3 regions of the Nocardioides sp. GCM10030259 genome follow, and region 2 is predicted to be linked to each of the others. Evidence: predicted binding sites of a transcription regulator. Region 2 holds the regulator's gene; each other region holds the start of a gene.

Region 1 (10,348 bases), on a different contig from region 2:
CGCCTTCATGGCCGCGGCCTTCTCGGTGCCGGCCGCCTCCTGGATGCCCCCGACGTCGACGAGAGTGCTGAACTCCTGCACGGCCTGCCGCCACTGGTCGAGAGGGAGTGCCGCGTTGATGTTGAACGTGCCCACCCGCACCGCCGAGGCCCGCTCCGCGGGCGCGGAGCTGCGCCCTTCCGGCGCGGGCTGCGCCGAGGCCGGCTGGCCGCTGAGGAGGAGTGCTCCCACCGCTGCAGCGGCGATCGACGAGCGAACCGTCCCGAGTGTCGGAGTACGCATATGAGCACACGTACCCACGACCTCAGCCGTCAATCGTGTCGACGTCCCTGCCGCTCGCGAGGTCGCCGCACTCCACCAGCGCCACCGGCCGCGCCGCGAGGTAGTCGCGCGCTCCACGATCACCGGACGCGCCGCCCGCCACCGCCCCCCAGTGGTCGCGGCCGAGCACGACGGGGTGGCCCGGGCGTCCGTCGTACGCCGCCCGGCGCAGCGTGCCTGCGTCCGGCGGCTCTGCCAGGAGGCGACGGACGACGTCGGCGCCGACGTCGGGGAGGTCGACGAGCGTGACGACCGCGGCGGTCGCGTCGGTGGCCTCGACCGCGGCGAGCCCCGCCCGCAGCGATGCCGACATCCCGCTGGCCCAGTCGGCGGCGACGACTGCCGTGGCGCCGGTGCCGTCGAGCATCGGGAGCGCGTCCTCGGCGGCGGCGCCCAGCACGACGTCGACCTGGTCGCACCCGCCCTCGTGCAGCACCCGCACCCCGCGGACCAGCCACGGCTCGCCGTCGTCGCCGCGCACCAGCGCCTTGGGCCGGCCCATGCGCCGCCCGGCGCCGGCCGCGAGCAGGAGGCCGTGGACGGTCACGGGGTCAGTGTGTCAGCCGAAGGCCTGCTGGTAGATCGCCGCGAGGTCGTCGTCGTACGCCGCCGAGAAGCCGCACAGCGTGACGTGGCCGTCGACGGCGGAGACCAGGTAGCGCCCACCCTCCTCGAAGGCGACCCCGGACGCGACCCGCTGCATCTGCTCGCTCGGCGCGGTCACGCTGACCTCGTCGCTCGGCGCACCGGCGTACCAGTGCGTCGGCGCCAGCGTCACCACATCGCCCTCGATCGCGGTGACGGTGCCGTCGAACGCGACGTCGGCCTGCGCGAGCGCGTCGGCGTTCGGCACCATGCACTTCTCGGCTCCCGCCGGCTCGCCGACCGCGAGATGGGTGGTCGACGGCCCGGCCTGACCGGGGTCGCCCGGCGGGGTGCCGTCGTCGGTCAACGCGCGGAGGCCCAGGAACCCGGCGCCGGCGATCACAAGAACCGCGGCCGCCGCGACCATCCAGGTGAGCCCGCTGCGCTCGTGGGTGCCGGTCTCGCGGTTCTCGGTGGTCAGCTCGGTGCTCATGACGTCCTCCACGAGTCGGGCCACCCCGTCCGGGTCGGCCGGCGGGAGGGAGGCTGCCGGGTCGGCGGCCCGGAGCCGGGCGAGCAGCTCGTCGTCGGTCACGGTTTCCTCCCCTCTCTCGACTCCTCATGTCCGGACGACGCCCGGGTCTTTCGCAGCTGACCGCGCAGTCGTCCGCGGGCGCGGTGGAGGCGGATGCTCGCGGCGTTGGCCGAGATGCCGAGCACCGTGGCGATCTCGGCGGGCGTCAGCTGCTCCCATGCCCACAGCCGCAGCAGTTCCGCGTCGTCGGGGCGCAGGCGGCCCAGCGCCAGCGCCAGGTCGGGGTCACCCTCCGTCGGCGCGGGCTCGGGCTGGGTGGCGGTGGGTGGGTCGAGGGCGGCGACCTTCGCCGCCACCCGACGCTGCCGCCGCGCGGCCCGCTCGGCGTTGCGCAGGCAGTTCGCGGCCACGGCGTACGCCCAGGGGAGCGGCGGCTCCGGCAGCTCGCTCGCGCGCCGCCAGCAGACGAGCAGGGTCTCGGCGAGGACGTCCTCGGCGGTGTCGGGGTCGGTACGCCGCGCGAGGTAGCGCCGCAGCGGGTCGACCAGCCCCGGCGCGATCTCCTCGAATCGCTCGCGTCGGCTCTCGTCCACGTGTCCACCGTCCCATGTAGCGGCCACCGTCGCGGCACGAGTACCCGGCGGGCCTGTCCGGAAACGCCGAGCGGCCCCAGTCCGTGGACTGGGGCCGCTCGGGTCGTTCAGGTGTTCAGCGAGGCGCTGGACTCAGAAGTCCATGCCGCCCATGCCGCCGGTCGGGTCGCCACCCATGGGGGCGGCCTTCTCCGGCTTGTCGGCCACGACGGCCTCGGTGGTGAGGAAGAGCGCCGCGATGGAGGCGGCGTTCTGCAGCGCGCTGCGGGTCACCTTGGCGGGGTCGATGATGCCCTCGCCGATCATGTCGACGTACTCGCCGGAGGCGGCGTTGAGACCGTGACCGGGGGTCAGGTTCTTCACCTTCTCCGCGACGACGCCACCCTCGAGACCGGCGTTGATCGCGATCTGCTTGAGCGGGGCCTCGGTCGCGAGACGCACGATGTTGGCACCGACGGCCTCGTCGCCCGTCAGGTCCAGCTTGTCGAACGCCGTCGCCGACGCCTGCACCAGGGCGACGCCACCGCCGGCGACGATGCCCTCCTCGACGGCCGCCTTCGCGTTGCGAACGGCGTCCTCGATGCGGTGCTTGCGCTCCTTGAGCTCGACCTCGGTGGCCGCGCCGACCTTGATGACGGCCACGCCGCCGGCCAGCTTGGCGAGACGCTCCTGGAGCTTCTCGCGGTCGTAGTCGGAGTCCGACTTCTCGATCTCGGCACGGATCTGGTTGACGCGACCGGCGATCTGGTCGGCGTCGCCCGCACCCTCGACGATGGTGGTCTCGTCCTTGGTGATGACGACCTTGCGGGCCTGGCCGAGCAGCTCGATGCCGGTCGACTCGAGCTTGAGGCCGACCTCCTCCGAGATGACCTGGCCGCCGGTCAGGATCGCGATGTCCTGCAGCATGGCCTTGCGGCGGTCACCGAAGCCCGGAGCCTTGACGGCGACGGACTTGAAGGTGCCGCGGATCTTGTTGACGACCAGCGTGGACAGCGCCTCGCCGTCGACGTCCTCGGACAGGATCAGCAGCGGCTTGCCCGACTGCATGACCTTCTCCAGCAGCGGGAGGAGGTCCTTGACCGACGAGACCTTCTGGTTCGCGATGAGGATGTAGGGGTCCTCGAGGACCGTCTCCATGCGCTCCGGGTCGGTGACGAAGTACGCCGAGATGTAGCCCTTGTCGAAGCGCATGCCCTCGGTGAGCTCGAGGTCGAGCCCGAAGGTGTTCGACTCCTCGACGGTGATGACGCCTTCCTTGCCGACCTTGTCCATCGCCTCGGCGATGATCTCGCCGACGGTGGTGTCAGCGGCGGAGATGCTCGCGGTGGACGCGATCTGCTCCTTGGTCTCGACGTCCTTGGCCATGCCGAGCAGCTGCTCGGACACGGCGGCGACGGCGGCCTCGATGCCGCGCTTGAGGCCCATCGGGTTCGCACCCGCGGCCACGTTGCGGAGACCCTCGCGGACCATCGCCTGCGCGAGGACCGTCGCCGTGGTGGTGCCGTCACCGGCCACGTCGTCGGTCTTCTTGGCGACCTCCTTGACCAGCTCGGCGCCGATCTTCTCGTAGGGGTCCTCGAGCTCGATCTCCTTGGCGATGCTCACACCGTCGTTGGTGATCGTGGGGGCGCCCCACTTCTTCTCGAGCACGACGTTGCGGCCCTTGGGACCGAGGGTGACCTTGACGGCGTCGGCGAGCGTGTTCATGCCACGCTCGAGACCGCGCCGGGCCTCCTCGTCGAATGCAATCAGCTTCGGCATAACTCCAGCGATTCCTTCGCATGCTGAGTTCGTGGACCGGGGCGGCGGGTTGCCCGCGACGGACGGCCCCTGCTGGACCCGGCGAACCCTTTCTCGCCGGCGCACAGAGCCTCAACGACGCCGTTCCGGATTGTCACTCTCTGGTCGAGAGTGCCAGCGTCATGTTTAGCACTCGCCTCCTGCGAGTGCAAGCGGTCGCGGGCTGGGCGCGAGGTACGAGCACGCGGGCTGAAGCGACCGGGTCGAGCAAGCGCACGCCCGAGCCCGCGAGGGCGTGACCGCGTGTCGAGACCGGCTCAGGACCGTCGGCGGGCGCGGTCGGCGATGACGTCGGCGAACGGGCCGGCGTTGTCGGGCACCACGTCGAGGTAGAGCCCCGGCTCGATCAGCTCGAGCTCGCTGACGACCAGGCGGCCGTCGTACGTCATCAGGTCGACGCGCGCGTAGGGGAGGTCGGCCTCCAACCGGGCCGCCGCCGACTTGACGGCGTGCTCTGCGAGCCGGGCCGTCTCCGCGTCGAGGACGCCGAGCCGGGTGGTGCCGCCGTACAGCTCGTGCACCCGGATCTCGCCGTCCGCCGGGAGCTTGTCGAAGCGCGACACCGCCCGTCCGTCGAGGACGTAGACCGAGATCTCGCCCTCGGTGCGCACCGACTCGACGAGCGGCTGCACCACCCACGGCGCCTGGACCAGGCCCTCGAGCGAGGGGTCGTCGACGCCGCGCGCGACCACGACCCCGACGCCGCCGGCGCCGATCGCGGGCTTCATGACGACCGTGCCCCACCGGTCGGCGGCGGTCCCGAGCCCGGCGACGAGCGTGCGGTCGTCGAGCACGATCGTGGGGATGACGGGTACGTCGCCGAGGTCGGTCAGGTAGGACTTGTCCGCGTTCCACGCGAAGACGTCGGCCCCGTTGAGCAGGCACGTCACCTCGTCCACCGACCGCGCCCAGGCCAGGAACTCGGCGCAGCGCCGCTGGTAGTCCCAGGTGCTGCGCGCGGCGACCACGTCGGCGGCACCCCAGTCGACCGTCGGGTCGTCCCAGCACACCCAGGCGGCCTCCACGCCTCGCTCGGCGAGGGCCGCGACGAGCAGCTCGCCGCCGGGCTCGCCTTCGGGCATCAGGTTGAACGTGGCAAGGAGGGCGCGGGTCACCGGCCGAGGCTATCGGTCGGCCGGACCGCCGGACGCACGGCGCCTCCTCGGGCCGCGGCGCCGGTCGTCGACCTGACTCTCGAGCTCGTCCTTCCTGGTGCGCAGGCGCCGCACCTTGCGGCGCAGCCTCTCCACCTTCTCGGCGAGCAGCTGCTCGCTCCGCTCCAGGGTCGCGACCTGCCCCTGGAGGCGCTGGACCTCAGCAGCGCGGTCGGCGTTCAGCTCGGCGACCTGCTGCTCGAGCCCGGCGACCAGGTTCTCGCGGTGGTCGACCGCGGCAGACATCTCGCGGGTCGTGATCTCGAGCTGCCGCTGGAGCTCTCCCAGTCGGGCGGTCGGCGACCAGAGGTGGTCGGAGACCTGGAGCTGCTGGGGTCGGGGGCTGCGACCCTCGCCCGGCATCCACTCGTGCACCTCGGACCCGAAGGTGCTCAGGTCCAGCAAGCGGAAGCCGGCGCCACTGAGTGCCGCCGCCTCGACGAACGACAGCTGGTCGCGGCGGGAGTAGCGCAGGACGTGCCGGAGCCACTCCTCCCCGAAGCGACGTACGTCCGGAGTCCAGCGCCGCGCGATCAGGCCGGTCCAGGGCACCGGCTCCTGCAACCGGTCCGGCGCGACTGCGGTGTAGTGGTTGAGCTGCTCGTACAGCCGCGAGGACTCGTCCATGCCGGCGAGCAGCACCTCGACGAACTCGGTGGCGACGTCCTTGCGGTACGAGTGCCGGGCCACGGCGAGGTCACCCGTCGCCAGCCAGTCGTCGAGGAGGTCGGACGGATCCCCGCGCAGCACGACGCGCGCGTCGATCCAGAGGACCTCGTCGTAGTCGTCGAGGTCGGGGTGCCCGACGATCTTCAGCGAACGGGCGCTCCGGACGGGGTCGAGCGGCAGCAGCGGATCCACCACCCGGACGTCCCACGTCTCGCTGCGCAGCGTGGCGTCGTCGGTGAAGCAGACGAAGTCACACGCGCTGTCGGGAGCGGCGGGCTGCTCCTGCAGCAGCTCGTGTCCCCCGATCATCGCCGTGTAGACGAGCCGGCGCTTCTCCATCATCACCCCTCTATCTCGGCCAGGACGGCGTCGCTGACGACCAGGCAGTCGTGTGCGTGCAACCAGCGCTTCGCGAGCAGATCGTCCACGAGCTCGGCGTTGCCGCCCGGGACCCGCACCAGGGCCCCGGTGCGACGGTCCATCAGCAGGACCACGCGCTCCTCGGCGAGCGCCGCGAGGTAGGGCCGGGACATGTGGGCGACCTCCAGCAGCATCGCCCAGTGGCGGGCCGAGCGCATGGCGTCGGCGGCACCGGCGACGACGTCGCGCTCGAACCCCTCGACGTCGACCTTCGCGCAGAACGTCCGGCCCGGGTCGATCACCCGGTCGAGCGTCGTCACCGCCACCTCGAGGCTGCGCCACCCGACGCTGTCGGCGTGCCGCTCGTCACGCAGCGAGGACGTGCCCGACCAATGGCTGTCGACCATGAAGGTCGCCGTGCCGGCCGTGGCGGACACGGCCTCCGGGCGGATCTGCGCCTTGACGCCGCTCTCGGCAAGGGTGAGGGCGAGCAGCTCGCGCACCGCCGGGTTCGGCTCGAACCCGATCACCTCGGCGCCCTCCGGGAGCTCGACGCCGACGAGCATCTCGCCGTAGTTGACGCCGACGTCGACCACGACGTCCCACGGGTGCATCGCCAGCGCACACCGCCACAGGCGCAGCGTCCCTGGGTTCAGGTCGCCGTCGGCCTCGACCAGGCGCTCGCCCCGTGGATCAGCTGGGTCGACGTAGATGCGGCGCCCGGTCGCCGTCACGGCATGCATATTCGTCGAGGGTACCCAGACGGACGTGCCTCACGCGCTGCCGCGGACCACCAGGTGGGTGGGCAGCATCCGACCCGGTTGCGGGGTGCCTGCGCTCCGGGTGGCCTCGAGCACCATGGCCGCCATCTCGCGACCCATCTCCTCCGGCGACTGGTGGACCGTGGTGAGCGGCGGCGTGGTCGACTGCGCGACCGGAGCGTCCTCGAACCCGACGACCGCGACGTCCTCGGGCACCCGGAGCCCGGCCTCGCCGAGCACGCGCAACGCCCCGGCGGCCATCAGGTCGTTGGCGCAGAAGACCGCGTCGACCTCGCCGCCGGCGAGCAGCGCGCGCATCGCCTCCTCGCCGCTGACCCGGCCGAAGTCGCCGCGGGCGACGAGGCGCTCGTCGACCGGCAGCCCGGCGGCGGCGAGCGCGGCGGCGTACCCGTCGAAGCGCGAGTGGCCCGCGACCATGTCGGCCGGCCCGGCGATGGTCGCGACGTGGCGTCGGCCGAGGCCGAGCAGGTGCTCGACCGCGAGCCGGGCGCCCTGGACGTTGTCGACGTCGACGAAGTCGTGCTCGACGTCCGCGCCGGCACGGCCCCCGACGACCACGGGTACGCCGTGGGCGCGGATCCGGGCCGGCAGTTCGTCGTCGTCGTGGAGCGAGAGCAGCAGCACGCCGTCGACGTGCTGGCGGGTGAGGTACTCGTCGAGCGCGCCCGGCCTGCGGGAGGCCTGCGCGAGCACCAGGATGAGCTGGCGGCCGGCCTCGGCCAGGGCGGTGCCGATGCCGCGGATGATGCCGGCGAAGAACGGCTCTCCGAAGACGCGCTCCTCCGACTCGGCGATGACCAGCGCGATCGCGTCGGTCCGGCGGGTGACCAGCGCCCGGGCGGCGGCGTTGGGCACGTAGCCGAGCTCGTCGATCGCCTGCTCGACGGCGAGCCGCGCCCGCTCGGAGACCTTCTCGCCGCCGTTGATCACCCGCGAGGCGGTGCCGCGGCCGACACCGGCGCGAGCGGCCACCTCTTCGAGGGTGGGACGGGTACGCGGCGGCCGGGTCATGGCGTCAGTATGCCGACGGCGGCCGGTCCGCGAGTCCGGGTTCGACGTGCGAACGGCGGGCCCGGGAGGTCGAGGAGACCCCGGGCCCGCCGCACGTCGGGGCCCGAACCGGGACCGCGGTCCCGGACGGGCACTCCTCCACGCCGTTGCGAGGCCATCGCGCGGTCCACCCCTCGTAGCGTCGTGGATGTGGGAGCGTTCCCACCACACACTTTGCGGGTTCCGGCGGAGTGCTGTCAAGGCTGTAACGGGGTGTTGTGGCGTCCTCTCACCCGTCATGACGGGTCAACAGCGCCCACAACACCCCGATACAGCTCCAGCGCTCAGCGAGCTGTCGAATTCGTGGGGTGCCGCCCGTCATCCCGGTGTCAGACTCACAACGACGAGAGGAAACACCATGACCACGTACGTCGTCCTGCTCCCCGGAGACGAGACCGTCTGGGAGTCCGCGACCGAGGAGCAGCGCTCCGCCATGTACGCCAGGCACGGCGAGTTCTCCCGTGCCCTCGAGGAGCGCGGCCACAAGATCCTCGGCGGCGCCGAGCTCACCCACTCCCGCGAGGCGAAGGTGGTGCGGCGCACGGGCGACGGCACGACCGTCACCGACGGGCCGTACGCCGAGACCGTCGAGCAGCTCGGCGGCTACTACCTCGTCGACAGCGACGACCTCGACGACCTCCTCGACGTGTGCGGGATCCTCGCGGACGAGACCTGGCCGGTCGAGGTCCGCGCGACCGTCGGCGGTGACCTGGCGGAGGCACCGTGAAGTTCGTGCTGCTGATGGCCGAGGAGGACCACTTCGAGAGGTGGGACGCCGCGGACGAGGCCGCGCGGCAACGCGTGGTCGCCGACTTCGAGGCGTTCGACGCGGCCGTGGCAGAGCGCGGGTCGGTAGTCGGGGGCGAGGCCCTCGCCCGGCCGGCCGACGCCAGGACGCTGCGCGCGGGCGCGGTGACCGACGGCCCGTTCGCCGAGACCGTCGAGCAGATCGGCGGCTTCTACGTCATCGAGGTCGAGTCGATCGAGACGGCCGTCGAGCTCGCCGGGCTGCTGCCTCGGGACTACACCGTCGAGGTCCGACCGGTCCCCGAGGTCCCGATCTGACCCCGATCGAGCGGCTGCTGCGCGAGGAGTGGGGCCGGCTGTTGGCCCTGCTCGTCGCGCAGTACCGACGCCTCGACCTGGCCGAGGACGGGCTCGCCGACGCGTTCGAGGCCGCCGCCCGCACCTGGGACGCCCTTCCCGACAACCCGCCGGCGTGGCTGCTCACCGCGGCCCGGCGCCGCATCGTCGACCGGCTGCGGTCCGAGGCCGTCGCCGCCCGCAAGCTTCCGCTGCTCGCGGTCGAGTCGTCCCTCCAGGAGGAGGCCCAACGAGTCATGGCCGACGACGGCTCGGTGTCGCTCGACGAGCGGCTGCGGCTGGTGCTCCTGTGCGCGCACCCGTCGCTGGCACCCGAGTCCGCGGCGGCGCTGACCCTGCGGCTGGTGCTCGGCGTACCCACCGAGGACGTCGCCCGCCTCTTCCTGGTGCCGACGCCGACGATGGCCGCGCGGCTCACCCGCGCCCGCAAGCGGCTGGCCGGCGAGTCCTTCACGATCCCCGACGACCTCGGGCCGCGGGTGGCGGTGGTGGCCGACATCGCCTACCTGGCGTTCACGGCCGGCTACGCCCCGGGCTCCGGGCCCGACGTCGTGCGGACGGCGCTGGCCGGAGAGGCGGTCCGACTGGCGCGCGTGCTGCGCGCGGTCGTGCCGTACGACGACGTCGAGGTGGACTCGCTCCTGGCGCTGATGCTGCTCCAGCACTCCCGTCGCGACGCCCGCGTTGCCGATGGCCGGCTGGTGCTGCTGCCCGACCAGGATCGCACCGCCTGGCACGCCGACGAGATCGCCGAGGCGCTCGGCCTGCTGCGCCCCCTGGTCGACGCGCCGCCCTCGCCGTACCTCCTCCAGGCGCTCGTCGCCGCCGAGCACGCCATCGCGCCGTCGGCGGCCGAGACCTCGTGGGACCGGATCGTGCTGCACTACGACGAGCTGCTCGCGCTCCGCGACTCCCCCGTGGTCCGGCTCAACCGCGCGGTCGCCGTCGCCGAGGCGTCCGGCCCCGACGCCGGGCTCGCCGCCCTCGACGGACTGGTGCTGCCGGGGCACCGGCTGGCGGCGACCCGGGCCGAGCTGCTCGCCCGCGCCGGCCGCGTCGACGAGGCGCGCACGGCGTACGACGAGGCGATCGGGCGCTGCTCGAACCTCGCCGAGCGAGCGCACCTGATCGAGCGGAGCCTCAGCCTCCCGCCACCGCGGGGATGACGGAGATCTGCGTGCCGTCGGGCGTCGGCGTGGCCAGGTTGTCGAGGAACCGCACGTCGTCGTTGCCGACGTAGACGTTGACGAAGCGGCGCAGCTCGCCCGACTCGTCGAGGATCCGGCCCTTGATGCCGCTGAAGCTGGAGTCGAGGTCGTCGAGCACCTCGCTCAGCGTCGCGCCCGAGGCGGTCACCTCGGACTCGCCACCGGTGTAGGTGCGCAGGATGGTCGG
Region 2 (10,348 bases):
GGCGCTGGGCCACTCGCCGGGCCAGCAGGACGCATGGTCCAAGCAGATCACCAGCTGGACGAAGGTCGCTGCCGACGGCGACCACGGCGTACCCAGGCCGGTGGTCGAGCTCGCCAACGAGTTCCTCGGGGCGCCGCGGCACCTCGGCATCCACTCCGGCGGGATGGTGCTCACCGAGCGGCCGATCGGCGAGGTCGTGCCGATCGAGCGGGCGCGGATGGAGAAGCGCACGGTGCTGCAGTGGGACAAGGACGCCTGCGAGTTCATGGGGCTGGTGAAGTTCGACCTGCTCGGCCTCGGCATGCTCGGCGCGCTCGACCACATGATGCGGATCGTCGAGGAGCACCTGGGCGAGCACTGGGAGCTCGAGACGATCCCCAAGGAGGAGTCCGCGGTCTACGACATGCTCTGCCGCGCCGACTCGGTCGGGGTGTTCCAGGTCGAGAGTCGCGCGCAGATCGGCACGCTGCCGCGGCTCCAGCCGCGCGCGTTCTACGACCTCGCCATCGAGATCGCGCTGATCCGTCCCGGACCGATCCAGGGCGGCGCCGTGCACCCCTACGTACGCCGCGCGACCGGTCGCGAGGAGGTCACCTACGCCCACCCGATGCTGGAGCCGGTGCTCGGGCGCACCCTCGGCGTACCCCTCTTCCAGGAGCAGCTGATGGACATGGCGCGGGTGCTCGGCGACTGCTCGCGCGACGAGGCCGACCTGCTGCGCCGGGCGATGGGCTCCAAGCGCGGTGTCGAGCGGATCGAGTCGATCAAGGAGAAGCTCTACGCCGGCATGCGTGCCAAGGGCCTGGTGGGCGACGAGGCCGACGCGATCTACCTGAAGATCCTGTCCTTCGCGAACTTCGGCTTCGCGGAGAGCCACGCGCTCTCCTTCGCCAAGCTCGTCTACGCGAGCTCGTGGTGCAAGCTGCACTACCCGGGGGCGTTCCTGGCGGCGCTGCTGCGCAACCAGCCGATGGGGTTCTACTCGCCGCAGTCGCTGACCCACGACGCCCGCCGCCACGGCGTCGAGGTGCTGCGGCCCGACCTGGCGCGCTCCGCCGCGCTGGCCGACCTCGAGCCGCTCGGCTCCGACCGGGGACCGACGGGTCTCGACGCCTGCCTCCACGACGGGTCCCGCACAGCGTGGGTGCCCGGCACCCCCGACCCCACGCCGGAGCACCGTCGCGACACGGCGTACGCCGTACGGCTGGGTCTCGACTCGGTCCGCGGCATCGGCAAGGCGGTGGCCGAGCGGATCGTGGCGGCCCGCGCGGAGCGGCCGTTCACCGACCAGGCCGACCTGTCCCGCCGCGCCGGCCTGGACGCCCGGCAGCTGGAGGCCCTCGCGACGGCGGGGGTGTTCGACGAGTCGTTCGGGGTGTCGCGCCGCCAGGCGCTGTGGAACGCCGGCTGGACCGAGGGAGAGGAGCACCTGCCCGGCGTCCGGGTCACCGCGGACGCCCCGATGCTGCCCGACATGGACGTCGTCGAGACGACGATGGCCGACCTGTGGGCCACCGGCATCACGCCCGACGACCACCCGGTCGGGCTGCTGCGCGAGGCGCTGAGCGCGGCGGGGATCCGCTCGGTCGCCGATACCGCGACCGCCGAGCCGGGCCGCAGGATCCACGTCGCTGGGCTGGTCACCCACCGGCAGCGGCCGGGCACCGCCGGTGGGGTCACGTTCCTCAACCTCGAGGACGAGACCGGCATGCTCAACGTGATCTGCACGGCCGGGCTGTGGCGGCGCTACCGGCAGGTGGCCGCGAGCTCGGCGGGCATGGTGATCCGCGGGGTGCTGGAGCGCCAGGACGGTGTCACCAACCTGGTCGCCGACCGGCTCGCGCCTCTCGAGGAGGTGCACCCGTCGGCCGGCCGGGCGCTCCGGTCCCGGCACCGCTCACGGGACTTCCACTGACGCCCCACAGCAACCGCTCAGGTCCTCGGAGTGTGATGTCCCCATGACCGACGAACGAGAAGAGCACGACCTCGGCCTCTCCCACGACCTCCCGCGGATCCTCGGACGCCGCGGCCTGCTCAGCATGTTCGGCGCCGTCGGCATCGCGGCCGTCGCCGTCGGGTGCGGGACCGACGAGCCGACGTCCACCTCGTCCACCTCGTCGCAGCCGACGCCGCCGCAGGGTGGCGGCCCCGGCGGTGGCGGTGCCGAGTCGTCGGTCGACGTCGCGGAGGGTGAGATCCCCGAGGAGACGGCCGGCCCCTACCCCGGCGACGGGTCCAACGGCGTCAACGTCCTCACCGAGTCCGGCGTGGTGCGCAGTGACCTCACCACGTCGTTCGGCTCGGCGTCCGGTGTCGCCGAGGGCGTCCCGATCACGATCGAGCTGAAGGTCTACGACCTGAACGGCGCGGATGCGACCGCGCTCGCCGGCGCCGCGGTCTACCTGTGGCACTGCGACCGCGACGGCCGCTACTCGATGTACGACGACGAGATCAAGGACGAGAACTACCTGCGCGGCGTCCAGGAGACCGACGACTCCGGCCGGGTGACCTTCACGAGCATCTTCCCGGCCTGCTACGACGGCCGCTGGCCGCACATGCACTTCGAGGTCTACCAGTCGCTCGCCGACGCCACGACGTACACCAACAAGCTGCGCACCTCCCAGCTCGCGCTGCCCCAGGACGTCTGCGACACCGTCTACGCCTCGGAGGGCTACCAGCAGTCGGTCACCAACCTCGCCGGCGTCGGCCTCGACACCGACATGGTCTTCTCCGACGGCCACTCCCTCCAGATGGCGACCGTCACCGGCTCCGTCGACGACGGCTACACGATCTCCCTCAACGTCCCGGTCTAGGTCGAATCGACCGGCGGAACTCCCGACTCGACCTGGTGGGAGGATGTCCGTGTGCCGTCAGCCCTGCCCGCCGGTGATCCGGTACCTGAGGACGGGGCGCTGCCGGGGAGCGCTGTGGAGGGGCTCGGGGAGCGTCCGTTCGGGATCTATGTCCACGTGCCCTTCTGCACGGTGCGCTGCGGCTACTGCGACTTCAACACCTACACGGCCGAGGAGCTCGGACCGGCCGGTGGGGCGCCGGGGGCGAGCCGGGCGACGTACGCCGAGGCCGCGATCGCGGAGGTACGCCGCGCCCGCCGCGCGCTCGGCGACGCCGACCTGCCGGTCCGCACGATCTTCTTCGGCGGCGGCACGCCGACGCTGCTGAGCACCGGCGACCTCGGGGCGATCGTGGCGGCGATCGCGGGCGAGTTCGGGCTGGCCGAGGACGTCGAGGTGACGGCGGAGTCCAACCCCGACAGCGTCGCGTACTGGGACCTCGAGGCGCTGCGCGGGGCGGGCTTCAACCGGATCTCCTTCGGCATGCAGTCCGCGGTCGACCACGTGCTGAAGGTCCTCGAGCGCACCCACGACCCGCTGCGAGTCCCGGCCGTCGTCGACTGGGCCCGCCAGGCCGGCTTCGAGCAGGTCAGCCTCGACCTCATCTACGGCACGCCGGGGGAGTCGGTCGCGGACTGGGAGACCAGCGTCGAGGCCGCGCTCGCCTGCCGGCCGGACCATGTCTCGGCGTACTCGCTCATCGTCGAGGAGGGCACCGCCCTCGCCCGCCGGGTCAAGCGCGGCGAGCTGCCGATGCCGGAGGACGACGACCTCGCCGACAAGTACCTCCTCGTCGACGAGCGCCTCGGGTCGGCCGGGCTGGAGTGGTACGAGGTCTCCAACTGGGCGAGGGGCGAGGCCAGCCGCTGCCGCCACAACCTCCTCTACTGGACCGGCGGCGACTGGTGGGGCATCGGCCCCGGCGCCCACTCCCACGTCGGCGGCGTGCGCTGGTGGAACGTCAAGCACCCAGCGGCGTACGCCGAGCGCATCGCCCGCGGCGTCACGCCGGCCCACGCCCGGGAGGTCCTCGACGACGAGAGCCGCCGGGTGGAGCGGGTGCTGCTCGAGCTGCGCCTGCGTGACGGGCTGCCCGTGCACGTCCTCGACGCGAGCGGCCGCTCCGCCGTCGCGCGGCTCGTCGACGAGGGGCTGCTGACCCGGCACGCGGAGCGGCTGGTGCCGACCCGCCAGGGCCGGCTGCTCGCCGACGCCGTGGTCCGCGACCTGCTGCCCTGACGGCACTAGGGTGACGCCATGACCCAGGGCCCGGACGACCAGGACCACAACCCGCCGCCGCAGGAGCAGCCCGCGCCGCCGCCGTACGGCGCGCCGCCGCCGCAACCGCAGCCGGGCCCGCAGGGCTACCCCGGGCAGGGCTATCCCCAGCAGGGCTACCCCCAGCCCGGCTACCCCGTCGGCCCGTACGGCGTGAGCCCGCAGGCGCCGTACGGCGTGGACCCGAGGACCGGCCTGCCGTTCTCCGACAAGCAGAAGCTGGTCGCCGGCCTGCTGCAGATCCTGATCCCGCTGGGCATCGGCCGCTTCTACATCGGCGACACCAAGATCGGTGTCTGGCAGCTGGTGGTCACGATCTTCACCTGCGGCATCGGCGCGCTGTGGCCGTTCATCGACGGCATCATCATCCTCGCCACCGACAGCAAGGACGCAAACGGCTACCCGCTGCGGAGCTAGACAATGGGACCGGGACGACGACTGGGTTTCGAGACGGCTCGCTCAGCCCTCGCAGGCTCGGCCTGAGCCGAGCCCCTCAACCTCACCGCCTGACGCTCGTCCTTCGCAGGCTCAGTCCGAGCTGGCGGTGACGAAGTCGATCAGCTCCTCGACCCGGCCGAGCAGGGCCGGCTCGAGGTCCTGGTACGACGAGACCCGCCCGAGGATCTGCTTCCACGCGCGGGCGATGTCGGCCTGGTCGCGGTGCGGCCAGCCGAGCTGCTGGCAGACGCCCTTCTTCCACTCGATGTGGCGGGGTACGTCGGGCCAGCGCTGCAGCCCCAGCCGGTCGGGCCGGACCGCGGCCCAGATGTCGATGAACGGGTGGCCGACGATCAGCACGTGCTGGCCGATCGGGGACTTGGTGATGCCCTGCGCGATCCGGCTCTCCTTCGAGCCCGGCACCAGGTGGTCGACCAGCACGCCGACCTTGCGGTCGGGGCCCGGGCGGAAGTCGCGGAGCTCGGCGGCGAGGTCGTCGACACCGCCGAGGAACTCGACCGCCACCCCCTCGATGCGCAGGTCGTCGCCCCAGACCTTCTCGACGAGCTCGGCGTCGTGGCGGCCCTCGACGAAGATCCGGCTGGCCCGCGCCACCCGGGCCTTCGCGTCGTGCACCGCGATCGAGCCCGACGCCGTGTGGGTCGGGCGGGCCGGCGCGCCCTGGCGCACCGGAGCGGTGAGGATCACCGGCCGCCCCTCGAGCAGGAAGCCCGGCCCGAGCGGGAACGTGCGCCGCTTGTTGCGCCGGTCCTCGAGGGTGACGGTGTGCAGGTCGCGGTCGACGGCGACGATCTCGCCGACCCAGTCGGTGGTGACCTCCTCGACCACGGCGCCGATCTGCGCCGGCGCCTCGACGGCGCGGCCGCGCTTCGGGGCGCGCCAGTCGCCGGCCAGGACGTCACTGCCGTAACGGTCTGCGGGGGTCACCCGCCTCACGCTAGGCGGGACCGCCGACAGTCCCGGGGTGGCGCGCCGTCAGTCCTCGTCGCCCGGATCGTCGTCATTGTCACGTTTGGTCGACTGCTCCGGCGTCTTGCCGCCATGCATGTCCAGCTCCTCGGCGGACTTCGCCTCGTCGTCGTCGAGCTCCTGGGCCAGCGGGTTGTCGTCGGTCGGCTGGAGCTCCTCGGGCAGCTCCTCGTCGGTGATCCCCGCGTCGGTCTCGTCCTCGTGGTTGCTCATGCCCGGGCCGTACCCCGTTCGGCCTCACACCAGCGGCAGCCGGCGCTGGCTCCGGGGGAGCTGCTCGTAGCCACGGCGTACGGCGTGCGCGAGCTCCGTGCGCGGGTAGGGCCACTCGGCGGCCTCGAGCGCCTCGTCGAGGGGTACGCCGCGGGTCGCCAGGTCGCGGATCGTCTCCGCGACCACGCCGATCGTGTTGCGCTGGTCCTCGACGAACTCCCGGTCGACCGGCGCTCCGTGCCCGGGCACGACCACGGTCGCCGCCGCGGTCAGGCCGAGCACGATGTCCAGGCTGAGCGGCCAGTCCATCGGGTAGCAGTCCGGGCCGAAGCCGGGCACGTGTCCGCGGATCGCGGACTCCTCGACGAGGTCGCCGGCCAGCACGACGTCGGCGTCCGGCACCCGCACGACGAGGTCGCCGCCGGTGTGGCCGCGTCCGGGGTGCACGAGCTCGACCTGCCGGTCGCCGAGGTCGAGCGCGACCGCGGAGGAGAAGGTCCGGTCGGCCGGCACGATCGTGGTGGCCTGCACCTCGTCGCGGTGCGGGTCGTCCGGCTCCTCGTCGTACAGCCCCTTGATCCGCTCGCCGGCGGGCACGGTCCGCTCGGCCGCCACCTCGTGGGCGTGGATGGGGATGTCGCCGTACTCGTCGCGGAAGGCCCCGTTGCCGAAGGTGTGGTCGAAGTGCTCGTGCGTGTTGACGACGCCGACGATCCGGCCGGCACCGAGGCGGCGTACGTCGTCGATGACCCCTCGCGCCGCGAGCTCGGAGGCGTGCGTGTCGACGACCAGGAGCCCCCGGTCACCGCCGACCAGCGTCACGTTGACGTCGAACCATTCGTAGCGCGCGACCCAGACCCGGTCGCCGACCTCGGTGAAGTCCACCGAGTCAGCGTAGGCCTTCAGCAGATCCCAGCGTGCAGGCTGCGGCGGAGCAGCTCGCCGAGCTCGGCGAGGTCGCGGGCCGTGTGGGGGAAGGCGATCGAGCGCTCGTGCGCGCCGGTGGCGTCCACCCACTGCACGGTGACGCCGGCCGGAGTGAGCCGGGCGATCCGGGCGCCGAGCAGCTCGGCCGGGCGGGTGCCGCTGCCGAGCGCGACCGCCTGGCGCAGCTCCGCCTCGTGGCAGTCGTTGGCGTGCTCGACGGATCGCTGGAGGTGGCCGCGGTTGAGGTGGTGCTCGCGGCTGCGGTAGGCGTCGAGGGGGACCCGGAGCTGCCGGTCGGGGGCGCCCGGCGTGAGGGTCGGCCGCGCCAGCAGCACGAAGTTGAGGTCGAGCGTGACGACGTGGCGCATCTCGTCGCAGCAGTCGCAGTGCTCGAAGCCGGTGCGCTCGAGACGGCCGGCCAGCGTCAGCGTGTCGAGCCGTGCCTGGCTGCCGCCCGGGCCGAGCCCGCTGGTCACGGTCAGCAGCGCGCTGCTGTGCGACGCGGCGGCTCGGGCGACGGGGGACCCGGCGCTGGCCACGAACGTCGGCGTACCCCGGTGGTCGGTGAGGCCGAGCCGCTCGTCTTCGCCGACGGCGTGCTCCTCGCCGTCGATCACCAGGCTGACGGTCGCGGGGCAGGCGAGGATGCTGCGGGCGTCGTTCGCGATCAGGCGCGCGTCGATGTCGGGGGTGGGATGCTCGGTCGTGGTCACCGGGACTCCGTCCGGACGAGGATCGTGACTTAGGTAAGCCTAACCTACTCCGGTTCGATCCGTGGTGGGCAGCGGCGTTCCACGATGTGACCGCGGCGGCCGTTGGGTACTCTTGGCACTCGGGTCGGCTGAGTGCCAAGGAGCACGCCCGGCAGGGCAGGAACGACGAGCAGGAACGGCGAGGAGGCGGGCGGTGCAGGAGGAGCGCAGGCTGGCCGTGCTGCGCGCGATCGTCGAGGACTACGTCACGACCGAGGAGCCCGTCGGCTCCAAGGCCCTCGTCGAGCGGCACGGTCTCGGGGTGTCGCCTGCGACGGTGCGCAACGACATGGCGGCGCTCGAGGACGAGGGCTACATCACCCAGCCCCACACCAGCGCCGGTCGCGTGCCGACCGACAAGGGCTACCGGCTCTTCGTGGACCGGCTCACGACCGTCAAGCCGATGACCGCCGCCGAGCGGCGCGCGATCGCGACGATCCTCGACGGGGCGGTCGACCTCGACGACGTCGTGCAGCGGTCCGTACGGCTGCTCTCGCAGCTGACCCGGCAGGTCGCGATCGTGCAGTACCCCACGCTCTCGCGCTCCACCGTCCGCCACGTCGAGCTGGTCGCGCTCGCACCGAACCGCCTGCTCCTGGTGCTGATCCTCAGCACCGGCCGCGTCGAGCAGCGCCTCGTCGAGCTCGGCACCGACCTCGACGACGAGGTGCTCGGCGACCTCCGCTCGCTCGTCAACCGGGCCGCCACCGGCCAGGTGATCGCCGAGGCGTCCGCGGCGCTCGCCGGGCTGGTCTCCGACGGTCCGGTGTCGTCGGCGACGACGGCGGTCGTCGAGACGCTGCTCGAGGCGATGTCGGACCACCGCTCCGACGAGCGCATCGCCGTGGGTGGCGCCGCCAACCTGGCGAGGTACGGCGACAGCTTCGACTCGGCCGTCCGGCCGCTGCTCGAGGCGCTCGAGGAGCACGTCGTGCTGCTCAAGCTCATCGGCGAGGCGAGCACCGCCGAGCCGATCACCGTGCGCATCGGCCACGAGGGCCCCTACCAGCAGCTCGCGTCGACGAGCGTGGTCGCCGCCGGCTACGGCCCCGGCGAGGAGGCGTTCGCCCGGCTCGGCATCGTGGGACCCACCCGCATGGACTACCCCGGCAGCATCGCCGCCGTGCGTGCCGTCGCCCGCTACGTGTCCCGGATCCTCGACGAGGCCTGACGCGCTGCCGTCGGCGGGGTACATCCGGGCACATCCGAGAACGACCACGAAGGAACACACTTGAGTCAGGACCTGTACGAGCTCCTCGGTGTCGACCGCGACGCGGACGCCGACGCGGTCAAGAAGGCCTACCGTCGGCTCGCGCGCCAGTACCACCCCGACGTCAACCCGGACCCCGACGCGCAGGATCGGTTCAAGGACATCTCGCGCGCCTACGAGGTGCTGTCCGACCCGCAGAAGCGCGCGGCGTACGACCGCGGCGGCGACCCGTTCGTCGGCGCCGGCGGCTTCGGCCAGGGCGCGGGCTTCTCGTTCACGGACATCATGGACGCGTTCTTCGGCGGTGCCGCGAGCGGCGCCGGCGGCCGCGGCCCGCGGTCGCGGCAGCGGCGCGGCCAGGACGCGCTGATCCGGCTCGAGGTCGAGCTCGCCGAGGCGGCGTTCGGCGTCTCGCGCGAGCTGAAGGTCGACACCGCGGTGCGCTGCTCGACCTGCCACGGCGACGGCGCCGCGCCCGGCACCCAGCCGGTGCCGTGCGAGACCTGCCACGGCCAGGGCGAGGTCGCGCACGTGCAGCGCTCGTTCCTCGGCGAGATCCGCACGCTGCGGCCGTGCGCCGCCTGCCGCGGGTTCGGGACGATCATCCCGGACCCGTGCCGCGAGTGCTCCGGTGACGGCCGGGTCCGGTCGCGCCGCACCCTGACCGTCAAGATCCCGGCCGGGGTCGACACGGGCACCCGCGTGCAGCTGACCGGCGAGGGCGAGGTCGGACCCGGTGGTGGCCCCGCCGGTGACCTGTACGTCGAGATCCTCGTCGCCGCCCACGACGTGTTCACGCGCCACGGCAACGACCTGCACACGACGGTCACGCTGCCGATGACCGCGGCGGCGCTCGGCACCACGGTCACGCTGCCGACGCTGGAGGCCGACGTCGTCACCGATGACGAGCCGCAGACCGAGGTCGAGACCAGCGTCGACCTCGACATCCGCACCGGCACGCAGTCGGGCACCGAGCAGGTGCTCCGTGGCCGCGGCGTACCCGGCCTGCGTGGCGGTCGCGGCGACCTGATCGTCACGGTCGTCGTGGAGACGCCGACGGCGCTCGACCCGCGGCAGGAGGAGCTGCTCCGGGAGCTGGCGGCGATCCGCGACGAGGAGAAGCCGTCAGGCCAGGTGCGCCCCGGCAACAAGTCGATGTTCGGCCGGCTCCGCGACGCGTTCAACGCGCATTGAGTCGGATGTCGCTCCCGGTCCACCTCGTCCCGTCGCTGGCGGGCGTCGGCGTGGGCGACGTCGTGACGGTCGACGGTGACGAGGCGCACCACGCCGTCGCCGTACGCCGCCTGCGGGTCGGCGAGCAGGTCGTGCTCACCGACGGGGCGGGCGTCTCGGTGCAGGGGCCGGTGGCGTCGACCGGCAAGCGGGTCTTCACGCTGACCGTCGAGTCGGTCGACGCGCACGAGCCGCCGGCGCCCGAGGTCGTGGTGGTGCAGGCGATCCCGAAGGGCGACCGCGGCGAGCTCGCGGTCGAGGTGCTCACCGAGGTCGGTGCCGCGCGGATCGTGCCGTGGGCCGCGTCCCGCAGCGTCGCGGTCTGGAAGGGCGATCGGGCCGGGAAGTCCCTGGCGAAGTGGCGCGCCACCGCGCGCGAGGCCGCCAAGCAGGCGCGGCGGTCGTGGTTCCCGGAGGTGTCCGAGATGGCCACGACCGCCGGCGTCGCCGACTTG
Region 3 (10,348 bases), on a different contig from region 2:
CGGGCGGCACGGGTGCGGGCTCGGGTGCCCGGTCGCTGCCGCCGCCCGTCAGGACCGCCGGCACCAGCACGACGGCCGCCACTGCGGCGGCGACGCCGGCCGCCACCGCCGTACGCCGGCGGCGCTGGATCCGGCGGGCGCGGCCGCGCACGGTCTCGAGCGCGAGCGGGGCTCCCTGGATCTGGTCGGCGCGGCGCTCCAGCTCGCGCGCGAAGGTCTCCTCGGTCATCGCTCCTCCTCCCGGAGCTCGGCGGGCGTCCGTTCGCGCAGGGCGGCGAGCGCCCGGCTGCACTGGGACTTCACGGTGCCGACGGAGATGCCCAGCACTTCGGCGGTCTCGGCCTCGGTCAGCTGCTCGTAGTAGCGCAGCACGACGACGGCGCGCGCCTTGCGCGGCAGTGTCTGGACGACCTGCCAGACCGCGGCGGACCGTCCCTCGTCGTACTCGTCGTGGCTCTCGGTGCGGTCGGGCACCTCCCCGGTCGGGACCTCGCGCCGCCGCCAGGCTCGCCGCCACAGCGAGTTGTTCTCGTTCACGATGATCCGGCGCACGTAGGCGTCGACCGACTCCCGGTCGTGCACCCGGTCCCAGGCGAGGTAGAGCTTCGCGAACGCCGTCTGGAGCAGGTCCTCGGCCTGGTGCTGGTCGCCCGTGAGCAGGTACGCCGTGCGCAGCAGTCGCGCCTGGCGCGCCTGGAGGTACGCCGTGAAGTCGGCGTCGCGGTCCGTCATCGCCGCTCCAGTCTCCCCGATCGTCTGCACACTCCGAAGACGCGGTCCGGTGGGCGATGGTTGCAATTCTTGCGTGATGCGCTTGGCTGGCCGCATGCATCAGGTGAAGGGCGTGGTCGCCCGTGGGAAAGGTCAGCCGGTCGAGGTCGTCACGATCAACGTCCCGGATCCGGGGCCGGGTGAGGCGCTGGTGAAGGTGCAGGCCTGCGGGGTCTGCCACACCGACCTGCACTACCGCGAGGGCGGCATCAACGACGACTTCCCGTTCCTGCTCGGCCACGAGGCCGCAGGCGTGGTCGAGGCGGTCGGGCCGGACGTGACCGGCGTGGCGCCGGGCGACTTCGTCGTGCTCAACTGGCGTGCGGTGTGCGGCGAGTGCCGGGCCTGCAAGCGCGGCGACCTGCAGTACTGCTTCGCGACCTACAACGCGACGCAGAAGATGACGCTCGAGGACGGGACCGAGCTGTCGCCGGCGCTGGGCATCGGGGCGTTCGCGGAGAAGACGCTGGTCGCCGCCGGCCAGTGCACGAAGGTCGACCCGGCGGCGCGGCCGGCCGCGGTCGGCCTGCTCGGCTGCGGCGTGATGGCCGGCATCGGCTCGGCGATCAACACCGGCGCCGTCACGCGCGGCAAGTCGGTCGCCGTGATCGGCTGCGGTGGCGTGGGCGTGGCCGCGATCGCCGGCTCCGCGCTCGTGGGAGCGAGCCCGATCATCGCCGTCGACATCGACGCCAAGAAGCTCGAGACCGCCGAGCGGATGGGCGCGACCCACACCGTCGACTCCTCGAAGGTCGACCCGGTCGAGGAGATCAAGCGGATCTCCGCGGAGTTCTACGAGGGTGCCGACGGCGCCGACGTCGTCATCGAGGCGGTCGGCCGGCCGGAGACCTGGAAGCAGGCGTTCTACGCCCGCGACCTCGCCGGCACCGTCGTGCTGGTCGGCGTACCCACGCCCGACATGAAGGTGCCCGACCTGCCGCTCATCGACGTGTTCGGCCGGGGCGGGGCACTGAAGTCCAGCTGGTACGGCGACTGCCTGCCCAGCCGCGACTTCCCGATGCTGGTCGACCTCTACCGGCAGGGCCGGCTCGACCTCGACGCGTTCGTGTCCGAGGAGATCGGCATCGGCGACATCGAGGCGGCGTTCGAACGCATGCACCACGCCCCCGATCAGCAGAGCGTGCTGCGCTCGGTGGTGATCATCTGATGACGGCGCGAGTGGACCACGGCGTCTCCTCCGGCACCTTCAGCCTCGACGGCCAGACCTTCGACGTGGACAACAACATCTGGGTGGTCGGCGACGAGGCCGAGTGCGTCGTGATCGACGCGCCGCACGACGTCGCCGACATCCTCGCGATCGTCGGGGACCGCAAGGTCAAGGCGATCGTGTGCACCCACGCCCATGACGACCACGTGCGGGTCGCGCCGGGGCTGCGTGAGGAGGTGGTCGCGCCGATCATGCTGCACCCCGACGACAAGCCGCTGTGGGAGCTGACCCACACGAAGTACCTCTGGGACCTCGACCTCTCCGACGGACTCACGATAGAGGTGGCCGGTACGACGTTGCAGGTGCTGCACACGCCGGGCCACGCCCCCGGTGCGGTCTGCCTCTACGCGCCCGACCTCGGCTGCGTCTTCACCGGCGACACGCTCTTCAACGGCGGCCCCGGGGCGACCGGACGGTCGTTCTCCGACGAGGACCTCATCAAGGAGTCGATCCGGGCGAAGCTCTTCGCGCTGCCCGACGACACGGTCGTGCACACCGGCCACGGCGACGACACCACGATCGGGGCCGAGAAGGCCGACCTCGGCTGACGCACTGCCGATCGGTGCTGGCGGGACCTAGGTCCCGCCAGCACCGTGCTTCGGGCCCTGCCGACGGCGCTCAGCAATTTCTAACGTTCTTGGTGAAGCGAGGACAAAGGAGTCCCGCCAACCAAGGGAGGCGCACGATGCGCTCGGCATTCGACAAGTTGATCTCGTGGACGGGACTGGCCCTGGCCGCCGTCCTTCTCATGGCCGGTGGCCTGCTCACCTGGGCGAACGTGTTCATCGGTGACCAGGTCGAGGCCCAGTTCGCGCAGCAGGACATCGTGATGCCGGAGGGCGAGGCGCTCGCCAGCCTCCCGAAGGCCGACGCCGAAGCCCTGGAGCCCTACGCCGGCAGCCCGCTCGACACCGGGCCCGAGGCCAAGGCGTTCGCGGACCACTACATCCTGGTGCACATGAACTCCTCGGGTGAGGCGCTCGCGGGCGAGCCCGTCACCTACGAGGAGGCCAGCGGCCAGGCTCGCGCCCTCGCGGCCGAGATCGCCGAGAACCCGAACGCCACCCAGGCGCAGAAGGACGAGGCAGCCGCGTGGATGGACCTGCGTGAGTCGCTCTTCATGGGCAACACCCTCCGCGGCCTGCTCCTCTACGGCTACGCCTTCGCGACCGTCGGCACCATCGCCGGGATCGCCGCCATCGCGGCCTTCGCCGGGGCGGCCGCCCTGCTGCTCCTCTTCGGGCTCGGCCTCTGGCACGCCAGGAAGGCTCGCCAGGAGGGTGGCACCGAGGTCCCGCGGGCAGTTCCCCAGCACGCCTGACCCCACCACGCCGAGTCGGCGCCGGTTTCACGCAAACCGGCGCCGACTCGGCACGTTCGCGTCAGAACGGCGCGACCAGCAGGGCGATCCCGTGCCCGGCGGCCCGGGTGAGCACGATCGTCGCCTCGCTGTCGCCGCTGAGGTCGAGGCGCTTGCGCAGCTGGTCGGGTACGACGTCGACGCCGCGCTTCTTGATGGTCAGCCGGCCGACCCCGCGCTCGCGCAGCGCGGCGCGCAGCTGCTTCTCCCGGTAGGGGAGCTCCTCCAGCACCCGGTAGCCGCGCGCGAACGGCGTACGGAACGACGCGTCCGAGGTGACGTAGGCGATGTGCTCGTCGATGAGGCCGCCCTGCACGCCGGCGGCCACGGCGGTCACGAGTCCGGCCCGGATCACCGCGCCGTCGGGCTCGTAGAGGAACTCGCCGAACGACCGAACGGGGGCGCCGCCCGGGTCGTCCTCCGAGGTGAGCGAGGCCAGCCCGCCGCCGGCGATCACCGTCGCCCGGCGGTCGGTCGTGGCGAGCCGCCCGGACCAGAGCGCGGCCTCCTTGACCTCGCCGTGGTCGCTCACCCATTCGGCCTCGATGCCCGGCGGCAGCAGCTCGTGCGGGACGCCCGGCGCGACCTTCACGCACGAGTCGCGGGTCAGCAGGCGCTCCACGAAAGACCACGGCGGCGTCCAGCCGTCGACGTCGAAGGTGCGGCCCCGGGCACCACGGCGGGCCGGGTCGGCGAAGGCCACGTCGAAGGGTGTGGTGTCGATCGTCGTCGCGTCGGCGACCTGCACCGCGCCGGGCAGGTCGAGGGCCGCGAGGTTGGCGCGGGCCACCTCGACGCGGACCGGGTCGAGGTCGATGCCCGCGCAGACCAGTCCGGCGCGGGCGGCGGCCACGAGGTCGCCGCCGATGCCGCAGCCGAGGTCGATCAGCGTCGTGGCCGACGACGCGACCACCCGGGCGGCCCGGTGCTCGGCGACCCGTAGGCGGGTCGCCTGCTCGAGGCCGTCGGGCGTGAAGTACATCCGGTCGGCGAGGTCGCCGAGCTTCTCGCGGGCCCGAACCCTCAACGTGGCCTGGGTCAGGGCCGCGGCGACGTGCGCCGGCTCCGCCGTACGCCGCAGCCGGGTCTGGGTCGCAAGCGAGTCGTCACCCGCGGCGATCGCCTCGGCGAGCAGCAGCTGCCCGTCGTCGGTGAGCAGCCAGCGGAAGGCGTCGAGGTCCACGGCCCCGATCCTGTCAGCCGGGGGTATCGCTGGCACTCAGTCGGGCAGAGTGCTAGTTTCTGATCTGGCACTCTCCCCGTGAGTGTGCCAGCGCCTGTGACCCGGTGCGACCCCCGCGACGGCGTACCGATTCCCAGGCACCAGACGTGCATCACCCACATCATCGAAGTGCCAGAAAGTGGAGGTCGACATCGTGTCGGTCAACATCAAGCCTCTCGAGGACCGCATCGTCGTCAAGCCGCTCGACGCCGAGCAGACCACGGCCTCGGGCCTGGTCATCCCGGACACCGCCAAGGAGAAGCCCCAGGAGGGCGAGGTCCTGGCGATCGGTCCGGGCCGGATCGACGACAACGGCAACCGCGTCCCGCTCGACGTGAACGTCGGCGACAAGGTCATCTACAGCAAGTACGGCGGCACCGAGGTCAAGTACGCGGGCGAGGAGTACCTCATCCTCTCCGCGCGCGACGTCCTCGCCATCGTTTCCTGAATCACCGACGGGTCGTGTGCCTGACGCCGCGCCATGGCGCGTGCTCAGGCACACGACCCGGTCTTCGTTAGAGGAGAGTCATGCCGAAGATCCTGGAGTTCGACGAGAGCGCCCGCCGCAAGCTGGAGCGCGGCGTCGACGCACTCGCCAACGCCGTCAAGGTGACGCTGGGCCCCAAGGGTCGCTACGTCGTCCTCGACAAGAAGTGGGGCGCCCCGACCATCACCAACGACGGCGTGACCGTCGCGCGTGAGGTCGAGCTGGACGACCCGTTCGAGAACCTTGGTGCCCAGCTCACCAAGGAGGTCGCCACCAAGACCAACGACATCGCCGGTGACGGTACGACGACCGCGACCGTGCTCGCCCAGGCGATGGTCCACGAGGGCCTCCGCGCGGTGGCCGCGGGCGCCAACCCGATGGGCCTCAAGCGGGGCATGGACGCCGCGGCCGAGGCCGTCGGCGACGCGCTCAAGGAGGCGGCCCGCGAGGTCGACTCCGTCGAGGACATGGCGTCCGTCGCGACGATCTCGAGCCGCGACAGCGTCATCGGCGACCTGCTGTCGCAGGCCTTCGACAAGGTCGGCAAGGACGGTGTCATCACCGTCGAGGAGTCCAACACCCTGGGCACCGAGCTCGACTTCACCGAGGGCATGCAGTTCGACAAGGGCTACATCAGCCAGTACTTCGTGTCCGACCCGGAGCGCATGGAGGCCGTCCTCGACGACCCGTACATCCTGCTCCACCAGGGCAAGATCTCGGCCGTTGCCGAGCTGCTCCCGCTGCTGGAGAAGGTCATCCAGTCCGGCAAGCCGCTCTTCATCCTCGCCGAGGACGTCGAGGGCGAGGCGCTGTCGACGCTGGTCGTCAACAAGATCCGCGGCACGTTCAACGCCGTCGCGGTGAAGAGCCCGGCCTTCGGCGACCGCCGCAAGGCGATGATGCAGGACATCGCGACCCTGACCGGCGGTCAGGTCGTCGCCCCCGAGGTCGGCCTCAAGCTCGACCAGGTCGGCCTCGAGGTGCTCGGCCAGGCCCGCCGCGTCGTGGTGACCAAGGACAACACCACGATCGTCGAGGGTGCCGGCGACCACGCCGAGGTCGAGGGCCGCGTCAACCAGATCAAGGCCGAGATCGAGTCCACCGACTCCGACTGGGACCGCGAGAAGCTCCAGGAGCGCCTCGCGAAGCTGGCCGGCGGCGTGTGCGTGATCAAGGTCGGCGCCGCCACCGAGGTGGAGCTGAAGGAGAAGAAGCACCGCATCGAGGACGCCGTCTCCGCGACCCGCGCCGCGATCGAGGAGGGCATCGTGCCCGGCGGTGGCTCCGCGCTCATCCACGCTGTGTCGGTGCTCGAGGGTGACCTCGGCCTGTCAGGCGACGAGGCGGTCGGCGTCCGCGTGGTCCGCAAGGCGGCCGACGAGCCGCTGCGCTGGATCGCCGAGAACGGCGGCGAGAACGGCTACGTCGTCACCACCAAGGTGCGCGAGCTCGGCAAGGGCAACGGCTACAACGCCGCCACCGGCGAGTACGGCGACCTGGTCGCCCAGGGCGTGCTCGACCCGGTCAAGGTGACCCGGTCCGCGCTCGTCAACGCCACCTCGATCGCGGGCATGCTGCTCACGACCGAGACCCTGGTCGTCGACAAGCCCGAGGACGAGGACGAGTCCGCGGGCGCCGGTCACGGTCACGGCCACGGGCACGGCCACTGATCGGCCACTGACCCGGCACCACCTGTGCGCTGACCCGGCAGAGAGCTCTCTGCCGGGTCAGCGTCATTTCAGGGCAGTCGTCTCAGGGAAGCAGCGTGCCAATGTGCTGGGTGGCGCCCTTCGCGCCGTCGACCGGGGTGTGCCACTGGAACTGGCCGGGGTTGCCGAGCCGGCCGCCGAGCGCGTACGACGAGATCGTGTCGCTGACCTGCAGCAGCCGGTCGGTCGCGAGGTCGTACACGTAGGTGCCGCCATCGCCGCCACCCTGGAACACCGTCACGTTCACGACGTCGCTGCCGGTCGGGAGCCAGCCGTCGACGCCGTTGTCCTGGAGAGTGGCCACCTGCTCGCCGTCGGTGCTGAGGACCTGCACCCGGTCGTCGCGGGTGTTGCCCGAGTAGGTGCCGCAGTACTGGCCCATCACGATGCGGTCGTCCGTCGCCCCGAAGGACAGCAGGTTGCACCTCTCGCCGGTGTGCGGATCGAAGGAGTGCTCCTCACCGGTCGCCAGGTCGCGCACGTGCACCAGGCCGGCGTCGCCGTTCGTCGAGTCGGTCCAGATCATCGACGAGTCGGTGAAGGCGAGGCTGCCGACGGTCATCCCCTCGTCGCGGACGTCGTGCATGTCGTCGAGCGAGGCCGACCACAGGTGGTAGGTGTCGCCCTCGGCGTCCGCGTCGTCGGCCTCGCCGTCGGGGCCGGTCGGCCAGCCGCCCTCGGGGACCCGGCCCTGGGTGGCCGGCTGGAAGACGTACAGCCGGTCGTCGGGCCCGAGCACCGATCGCCAGACGTCGACCGCGGGGAGCTCCGGCCACTTCATGCCGCTCCACCGGCCGCCGTCCCGGTCGAAGAAGTAGGCGAGCGGGAACCCGTCGCCGTCGTCGCCGAGCAGGGTCAGCTCCTCGCTGCCGAGCTCGATGGGCCAGGTCTGGCTCGCCCCGGCGTGGAGGTCCGGCAGCCAGTCCTTGGCGCCGGTCGCGGGATCCATCAGTGCGTAGCGGGCCTCGGCCTGGTCGGCGCGCGGTCCGTCGCGCAGGAGGATCATCCCGTCGTCGGTGACGCCGTCGAGGTACTGCCCGTTGTCGCGCATGAGGTTCTTGTTGGTGTACAACGCGAGCACCTCGTAGTCGCGTCCCTCCACCGCACGCGTCGCGTCGGCGAGCGAGATCGTCGGTGCGTCCGGCTTCGGCGGCGCGTCGGTAGTGCTGACGCCGCTCCCGTCGGTGCCGGGCCAGCCGAGCGCGGCGACGGCGACGACGCCCGCCGCGGCCAGGGCCGCGGAGCCGACGGCGCCGCGGCGGCGGCGTACCCGACGGCGCCCGGCGTCCATGACGCCGGCGAGGTCGAGGTGGTCGGGCGGCGCGCTCTCGACATTGCGGCGCAGCAGCTCCTGGAGGTCGTTCACCACGGCAGGTTCTCCTTTCCGGCCACGACGAGCTCGTCGCGGTGGGCGGCCTCGAACATCCCCCGCAACGAGGCGAGAGCGCGCGAGGTCTGGCTCTTGACGGTGCCCTCGCTGCACCCGAGGGCGGCTGCGGTCTCGCGGACGTCGAGGTCCTCGAAGTACCGCAGCACCACGCAGGCGCGCTGCCTCTCGGGCAGCCGGGCGAGGGCGGTCATCAGCGCGGCGCGGTCGGAGACCCCGGCGGCCACGTCCTCCGGCGAGGACACGTCGGGCGTCGAGGCCAGCGGACGCTCCCGGTTGGAGCGCTTGCGACCGGCGTCGAGGACCACGCTCACCACGGCCTTGCGGGCGTAGGCGAGCTCGCGCCCCTGCCGCTGCAGTCGCGGCCACGCCACGTAGACCCGGATCAGCGCCTCCTGGACGTGGTCGGAGGCGCGGTCCCAGTCGCCGCAGAGCAGGTACGCCGTGCTCCGCAGTCGCGACCGGCTGGCGGTCGCGAACTCGGTGAAGGCGGCGTCAACGCCCGCGTCGCGCGTCATGCCCTTCCAACGTGGTCGGCGCCGGACCCGTTGCATCCACCGTCCGAGTTTCTCAGCAGTTCGGCTCCACCGGGGTCCGTTCGACGCCACGCCGCAGGTAGACCGGCTGGTCGTTGCAGGTCGCGCCCGCCACGACGTACTCCTGCTCGATCGCGGCCTCGAGGTCGTCGACCCCCTCGTCGGACCACGCGTCGAGGTGGACCCACCGCACCAGCCAGGTGGGTGCGTCGGGGCCGGCCAGCAGGGTGGTGAGGTCGGCGTACCCGGGATCGTTCGTGCGCATCGGGAGGCTCCACAGGTAGGGGTACGACGAGGAGAGGCCGCTCGTCCGCTGCAGGTCGGGCCGGCCGCCGAAGACGACGAGGGTGTCGCCCGGCTCGGCGGACGCCGCGATCGCCTCGCCCGTGCGCACCTCGTCGAACTCCTGCTGCCCGGTCGCGTTCCAGGCCAGCCAGAACACCATGCCCGCGCAGGCCGACGCCGTCGCGAAGACCACCACGCCGCGCATGGTCCGGCCCGGGCGTCCGTCGCGGCCGGCGAGCAGGGCAGTGCACAGCGCGGCGCCGGGCACGAGCGGGATCAGGTAGTCCTGCCAGAAGCTGCCGCCGGCACCGAGCGAGACCAGGTCTACGGCCATCACGGCGAGCGTCGCCGCGGTCACCGGCGGGTCGTAGCGCCAGAGCTCGCCCAGGTGGGCGACGACGCCGGCCAGCACGGCGAACAGGCCGGTGGCGAGCGCGATCACCAGCAGGATCCAGGCCCGGCGCTCGGTGGCGTCCGTGGACCCGTCCGCGATCACTTGCGCCGCGGCGGCGCGGAACCCGTAGACGGTGTCCCAGAGCACGCCGAGCCGGACCCCGGCGGCCTCGGCCCATGCGACGGTGGTCAGCACCGGTGCGGCCGCGCCGGCCGCGCCGGCCACGGCGAGCGCGGCCGCCGACCGGCCGGGCAGCCGGCCGGTGCGCCACGCGACGAGCAGCAGCACGCCGGCGAAGAGCAGCCCGGTCGCGAGGTTCTGCTTCAGCCCGACGGCCAGCGCCGCGGTGACGCCGGCCGCGAACGCGACCGGCCACGACTCGCGGCGTACGGCCAGCAGCGTGAGCAGCATGCTGCCGAGCACGCAGGGGAGCGCGAGCAGCTCGCCCTTCACCGCGACGACGTCGATCATCGGGTTCGACAGCAGCGCGGCGGTCAGCACCGCGGTCCACACGGTCGCCCGTGGACCACTGACGGTGCCTGCGACGGCGGCGGCGAGCAGCACCGCGAGCCCGGCGACCAGGGCGCCGAGCACGCGCAGCGTCGTCACGCCGCCCAGCGCGTCGACGGCGTCGAAGACCGCGACCAGCGAGGGCGGCCGGTCCACCCAGTAGGTGCCGAAGACACTGTCCGGCCGCGGGTCCCACGCCCCGGCGACGAGCAGGAACCCGGCCTCGTCGGCCCGCACCGGTCGGGTGAGCGCGGGCAGCCGCGCGAGGATCGTGACGACCACCGCGACGGCGACGGGATACCGGCGCAGGAACGTCACGCGTGAACTGTAAAGCGCCCGAAACAACCCGGACGTCGCGGCGCAACCTCGCCCGGCCACGCTGGCGCCATGTTGTGGAGGATCCGTACGACGTTGCCCGATCGACCGGGCGCCCTGGCCGTGCTTGCGGCGACCTGTGGG

What was found. Region 2 encodes HrcA, which represses chaperone genes, less so after heat shock. Its sites were predicted from a motif close to TTGGCACTCGNNNNNNNCGAGTGCCAA; they were not measured.
Region 1: the regulator HrcA is predicted to act here: its motif matches at 3,961-3,987, upstream of groL (chaperonin GroEL).
Region 3: the regulator HrcA is predicted to act here: its motif matches at 4,572-4,598, upstream of groES (co-chaperone GroES).

Annotation. Positions count from the first base shown of each region.
Region 1 is NZ_JBHTDF010000003.1:247,301-257,648, reverse strand. It holds gene ACFQQI_RS03925 (endonuclease/exonuclease/phosphatase family protein) at 1-231, opposite strand, end outside; gene ACFQQI_RS03920 (NTP transferase domain-containing protein) at 305-868, opposite strand; gene ACFQQI_RS03915 (hypothetical protein) at 881-1,501, opposite strand; gene ACFQQI_RS03910 (RNA polymerase sigma factor) at 1,498-2,034, opposite strand; gene groL (chaperonin GroEL) at 2,167-3,795, opposite strand; gene ACFQQI_RS03900 (RimK family alpha-L-glutamate ligase) at 4,092-4,949, opposite strand; gene ACFQQI_RS03895 (glycosyltransferase domain-containing protein) at 4,959-5,996, opposite strand; gene ACFQQI_RS03890 (FkbM family methyltransferase) at 5,999-6,760, opposite strand; gene ACFQQI_RS03885 (LacI family DNA-binding transcriptional regulator) at 6,791-7,810, opposite strand; gene ACFQQI_RS03880 (YciI family protein) at 8,208-8,576, shown strand; gene ACFQQI_RS03875 (YciI family protein) at 8,573-8,914, shown strand; gene ACFQQI_RS03870 (RNA polymerase sigma factor) at 8,956-10,119, shown strand; gene ACFQQI_RS03865 (MoaD/ThiS family protein) at 10,094-10,348, opposite strand, start outside.
Region 2 is NZ_JBHTDF010000005.1:15,885-26,232, reverse strand. It holds gene ACFQQI_RS04650 (error-prone DNA polymerase) at 1-1,915, shown strand, start outside; gene ACFQQI_RS04645 (3,4-dioxygenase subunit beta) at 1,959-2,813, shown strand; gene hemW (radical SAM family heme chaperone HemW) at 2,865-4,091, shown strand; gene ACFQQI_RS04635 (TM2 domain-containing protein) at 4,110-4,547, shown strand; gene ACFQQI_RS04630 (DUF3097 domain-containing protein) at 4,659-5,516, opposite strand; gene ACFQQI_RS04625 (hypothetical protein) at 5,565-5,771, opposite strand; gene ACFQQI_RS04620 (MBL fold metallo-hydrolase) at 5,796-6,656, opposite strand; gene ACFQQI_RS04615 (hypothetical protein) at 6,674-7,411, opposite strand; gene hrcA (heat-inducible transcriptional repressor HrcA) at 7,605-8,621, shown strand; gene dnaJ (molecular chaperone DnaJ) at 8,682-9,854, shown strand; gene ACFQQI_RS04600 (16S rRNA (uracil(1498)-N(3))-methyltransferase) at 9,860-10,348, shown strand, end outside.
Region 3 is NZ_JBHTDF010000002.1:229,918-240,265, forward strand. It holds gene ACFQQI_RS01420 (hypothetical protein) at 1-229, opposite strand, end outside; gene ACFQQI_RS01425 (SigE family RNA polymerase sigma factor) at 226-732, opposite strand; gene ACFQQI_RS01430 (S-(hydroxymethyl)mycothiol dehydrogenase) at 827-1,939, shown strand; gene ACFQQI_RS01435 (MBL fold metallo-hydrolase) at 1,939-2,547, shown strand; gene ACFQQI_RS01440 (hypothetical protein) at 2,685-3,320, shown strand; gene ACFQQI_RS01445 (methyltransferase domain-containing protein) at 3,382-4,542, opposite strand; gene groES (co-chaperone GroES) at 4,736-5,029, shown strand; gene groL (chaperonin GroEL) at 5,110-6,738, shown strand; gene ACFQQI_RS01460 (hypothetical protein) at 6,821-8,143, opposite strand; gene ACFQQI_RS01465 (SigE family RNA polymerase sigma factor) at 8,140-8,682, opposite strand; gene ACFQQI_RS01470 (hypothetical protein) at 8,735-10,207, opposite strand; gene ACFQQI_RS01475 (GNAT family N-acetyltransferase) at 10,277-10,348, shown strand, end outside.